Regions from separate parts of the Balnearium lithotrophicum genome, predicted to be linked through region 1. Evidence: riboswitches for the same ligand, from Rfam matches in the RefSeq annotation. Region 1 holds a riboswitch; the other holds the start of a gene.

The links. A riboswitch is a leader RNA that binds a small molecule or an ion and turns the genes downstream of it on or off. The one in region 1 is predicted to bind cobalamin.
Region 2: another riboswitch for cobalamin. It lies ahead of metE (5-methyltetrahydropteroyltriglutamate--homocysteine S-methyltransferase); the one in region 1 lies ahead of FN732_RS03980 (ABC transporter substrate-binding protein).

The regions. Positions count from the first base shown of each region.
Region 1 is NZ_FXTM01000008.1:35,627-37,823, reverse strand. Features, by position in the region: gene FN732_RS03985 (FecCD family ABC transporter permease) at 1-142, opposite strand, end outside; gene FN732_RS03980 (ABC transporter substrate-binding protein) at 130-885, opposite strand; cobalamin riboswitch at 917-1,103, opposite strand; gene FN732_RS03975 (aminotransferase class I/II-fold pyridoxal phosphate-dependent enzyme) at 1,191-2,197, shown strand, end outside.
Region 2 is NZ_FXTM01000027.1:4,599-6,795, forward strand. Features, by position in the region: gene metE (5-methyltetrahydropteroyltriglutamate--homocysteine S-methyltransferase) at 1-976, opposite strand, end outside; cobalamin riboswitch at 1,095-1,281, opposite strand; gene FN732_RS08565 (GNAT family N-acetyltransferase) at 1,351-1,626, shown strand; gene FN732_RS08570 (class I SAM-dependent methyltransferase) at 1,626-2,197, shown strand, end outside.

The sequences.
Region 1 (2,197 bases):
AGGCAAGGGTTCCACCAAATCCAAAGGTTAGAAGGAGCTCGGGAATCCTAATAAACTTTAGAATTCTCTCGTCCGGTAATCCGTAAAAAAGAAAGAGGAGAGATGATAAAATCGGAGTGAGAAGAAGTGCTAATTTTTGCAAACTTCCCTCCCCAAGTCCTTGATTCCCTTTAGAAGGAGAGGACTCGGATGGAGAATTTCATCACTGTTTTTGAAATTGAGAGTCTTCAATCCGAAGTTCCTGAGGAGGCTTGGAACCTCTCTTCCTACAACCAGAACAACGTCAGGTTTAAGTTTTAATATCTCCTCAGCTGAAATTGGCTTAAAGTCAGATTTGGGAACAACCTTTGCCCCAGAAGTTGAGAGAATTTCCCCTATGTACGTTTTACTTCCTGCACAGTAAAAGGGTTTGACGGATATTAGAACTAAAACTTTTTTCCCTTTAAAGCAGGATAGAAAATTTTCAGCCTCCCGTTTTATTTTTCTTATCAGCTCCTTTCCTCTGTTTTCCTCTTTAAAGAGAGCTCCTAACTCGTCTGTTGCTCTCTCTATATCCTTTAGTGAGGTGAGCTTAAAGACAAAAACCCTTATCTCTAACTTTCTTAAAACTTCGATTTCCCTCTTAGGAGTTAGGTCCGTTGATACAACTAAGTCAGGATGTAGGGAGTAGATTTTCTCAACATTTGGATTGACAATCCCGCCGACTTTCTCCTTTCCTCTGCACAAACTTCCATGACAAAAAGTTGTAACTCCTACTAATCTATTATCCTCTCCTAAGTAGGAGATTATCTCTGTAAGTGCAGGGGAAAGTGAAACTATTCTCTCCTGAGAATAACAGTTTAACCAGAAAGTAAGTAAAAAAATAAAAAGAAAAAGCCCTCTCAACTCTCCTCCCTGTCCCGAACCCCCGCAGGACAGTTAAGGTTTTGCACGGGCCGGTCTCCCGGCTCGCAGGACTTTAACGGACATTAGCCTTCCCAGAGTGGGAGCTCCTCACCCTTCCACTCCAGTGGCTAAGGTCCTCCTTTTTTCCTGCTCACGGTTGCGGGGACAGCGCCGGACTTTCACCGGACTTCCCGTTCACCCGTGCAGTTAAATTTTATTTGATAAAAAGGAAAAAAATCAAACCTTTGAATTCAAAGGTAGCAGTTTTTATAATTCTAAAACCTACTCAGCTTTAGGAGAAAAAAATGCCAAAGTTTCAGTTTGCAAGGATAGACAGGCTCCCACCGTACGTTTTTGCAGTCGTTAACGACCTTAAAATGAAAATGAGAAGAGCTGGCGAGGACATAGTTGACCTTGGAATGGGAAATCCTGACCTTCCTACACCTCAGCACATCGTTGATAAGCTGTGCGACGCTGCACAGAACCCGAAAAATCACAGGTACTCACAAACAAAGGGACTTTACAAGTTAAGGGAAGCCCTGGCTCTGTGGTACAAGAGAAAGTACAACGTCGAATTAGACCCTGAAACGGAAGTTATAACAACGATAGGTTCAAAGGAGGGTATAGCCCACTTAGCCTTAACACTTATAAATCCGGGAGACGTTGCAATTGTTCCTACTCCTGCCTATCCGATTCATCCCTATTCGATAATCATCTCCGGCGGAGATGTAAGGAGTGTTCCCCTTCTAACCGAGGAGGGGTTTGACGAGGAGGCCTTTTTTGAATCAATCATAAAGGCGTACAAGGAGAGCTGGCCAAGACCGAAAGTTTTAATCCTTAACTTCCCTCACAATCCTACAACTGCAACGGTTGGCCTAAAATTCTTCGAAAAGGTAATTGATTTTGCAAGGGAAAACAATCTAATAGTTATTCAGGACATAGCCTATGCAGAAATAGCCTTTGATAACTACGTTCCCCCGAGCATTTTACAGGTAAAAGGTGCAAAGGATGTAGCTGTTGAGTTCTATTCCCTTTCAAAGACCTACTCGATGGCAGGCTGGAGGGTTGGTTTTGCAGCAGGAAACAAAGAGATAATTCATGCCCTCTACAGGATGAAAAGTTACCTCGACTATGGAATGTTCCAGCCCATTCAAATTGCTGCAATAATTGCTCTCAAGAGCGACCAGTCCTGCGTTGAGGAGTACAGGCAGATTTATGAAAGGAGAAGGAACGTTTTAGTTGAAGGATTAAACAGGATTGGTTGGCATGTAGATAAGCCTAAGGCGACAATGTTTGTCTGGGCAAGGATTCC
Region 2 (2,197 bases), on a different contig from region 1:
CTTTTAAACGCTCCTCAGCAAAGGAAATTTTTGCTTTTAATTCATCTGGAAGTGAAGAACTTTCAATGCTAACTGGCAAGTGAAAAAGGGGAGCTGCATTTGTTAAAACTATATTCTCTCCGAGCTTTTCAACAAAACTCCTTATTTTGAATGGATTAACTCTCCAAACGTTTCTTCCATCTACAATTCCTGCATATAGAATTTTTCCTTCTCTATCGATTTTCTCAAGTTGTTTAAGATTTTCCCCTCTATCATGAACTAGGTCTATACCAATACCATCTACTGGTAAGTTAAAAAGAAGTTCCAGTCTATCTACACTGTCATAGTAAGTGAAGAGATTTACGGAACATTTAGCATAAGAAAATACTTGATAAACCTCTTCTATTAATTTCCAATCCTCTTTGGAGAGCTCTAAGACCAAAGCCGGGTCATCTAAGTGAACTGACAGAAAATTTTTTGAATTCATGTACTCAATGTAGAGTCCAGTAAGCTCTTTTAGAGCTCCCTCAAAAAACTCCCTCTTTAACCCCTTAGAGAGTTTCAAAAATGTAAAAGGACCAATTAGGTATACATTTTTTTTCGCTTTTTCATGCCTGTCCCAGATGGGTTTTTCAATAGAAAAGTTAGGAACTCTCTCCTCAAAATCAGGGACAAGGTAGTGATAGTTTGTATTGAACCACTTGGTCATTTCGAGGGCTCTTTTTCCTCGGCACAGTTCAAAGTAATCATTCAGGCTACCAACTTTGTAAACACCAAAAGTGATAGCTGTGTCTAACATTGGGTCATAGAGAGTCATTTCTCCTTCTGGGAAGGCATCTACATACTTCCTGTAGGTCTTCTCTCTTTTTCTCTCAATTTCACCAATTCCTGAGAACAGTTCCTCCTCTGAGACTCTCTTACTCCAGTATCCCTCTACAAGCTTTTTAAATTCTCTCTGTTTCCCTATCCTAGGGAAACCGTAGGCATACGTCTTCATCTTTCCCTCCTGGGGTGTTTTTTTTCAACACCCGCAGGAGTTCTAGGCGGGAAAAGAAAAAGGAACACCCTCTCCTTTCCCGCGCCCCGAACCCCCGCAGGACGCGAAGGGGTAGAGATTCCTCTACCCATCACGGGCCGGTCTCCCGGCTTGCAGGATTTAACGGGCGATAGCCTTCCCAGAGCGGGAGCTCTTCACCCTTCCACTCCAGTGGCTAAAGCCCTTCTTTTTTTCCTGCTCACGGTTGCGAGGACAGCGCCGGACTTTCACCGGACTTCCCGTTCACCCGTGACAGTGGAAAGTTTAGTAAATACCCACCAAAAAGTAAATATTGAGTTATCATTTTCCTGCGAACCTAAATATCTGGAGGTGCTATGGAGTTCAGGTTAGAGAAGAACAGAATAAGCTTAGAATTGGAGGACGGTCAGGAGGCATTTATAACTTTTGGAGTTGAAAAGGAAAAAAAAGTTTTAGTTGTTAGTACAACCTATGTTCCTGAAAATCACAGAGGTAAAGGCTTAGCTGGTAAGCTTTCCCAAAAACTCGTTGAATTTGCAGATGAGAATGGATATAAAATCTATCCGCTTTGTTCTTATACTCAGAAATTCCTTATGAGAAAGAGACCCGATTTAATAGCTGAGGCGGAATAATGGAAGTAGCTATAACAACAGATAGAAAGCCCTCAAAGGAAATGATAGAGGAAGCTACAAAGTTATCAGAGAAATTAGAAGCTCCTCTTGTAAAGAGGAGACATCTAACAATTAATGCAATAAGGAAGGCTTTTAACAGGAACGTCTTGGTTGTCAATAGAGATTTAACACTTACCCTGCATACACTGAGAGGTCAAAAACTCTTTTTCCATCCTGGACTTTTCAAGATACGCTTACTCAACTATCTCCAAACGGGAAAGGAAGCAATGGTTGAGGCAATGGATTTAAAAGAGGGAGAAACGGTTCTTGACTGTAACCTTGGATTAGCACAGGATGCACTTATGGCAGCGTTTGTCTCAAAAAGAAAAGTTGTAGGAGTTGAAAAAGACCCCGTTATCTACGAGATAGTTAAAAGAGGACTTAGAAAGTACATGCCTTCAGGAAAGTTAAAAGTTGCAGATTTCGCCTTTAAACTGGTAGAGTCTCACCTTTCTGACAATTATCTATTTTTGAGAGGACTTCCAGATAGATCCTTCGATATTGTTTACTTTTCCCCTATGTTTGTAAAACC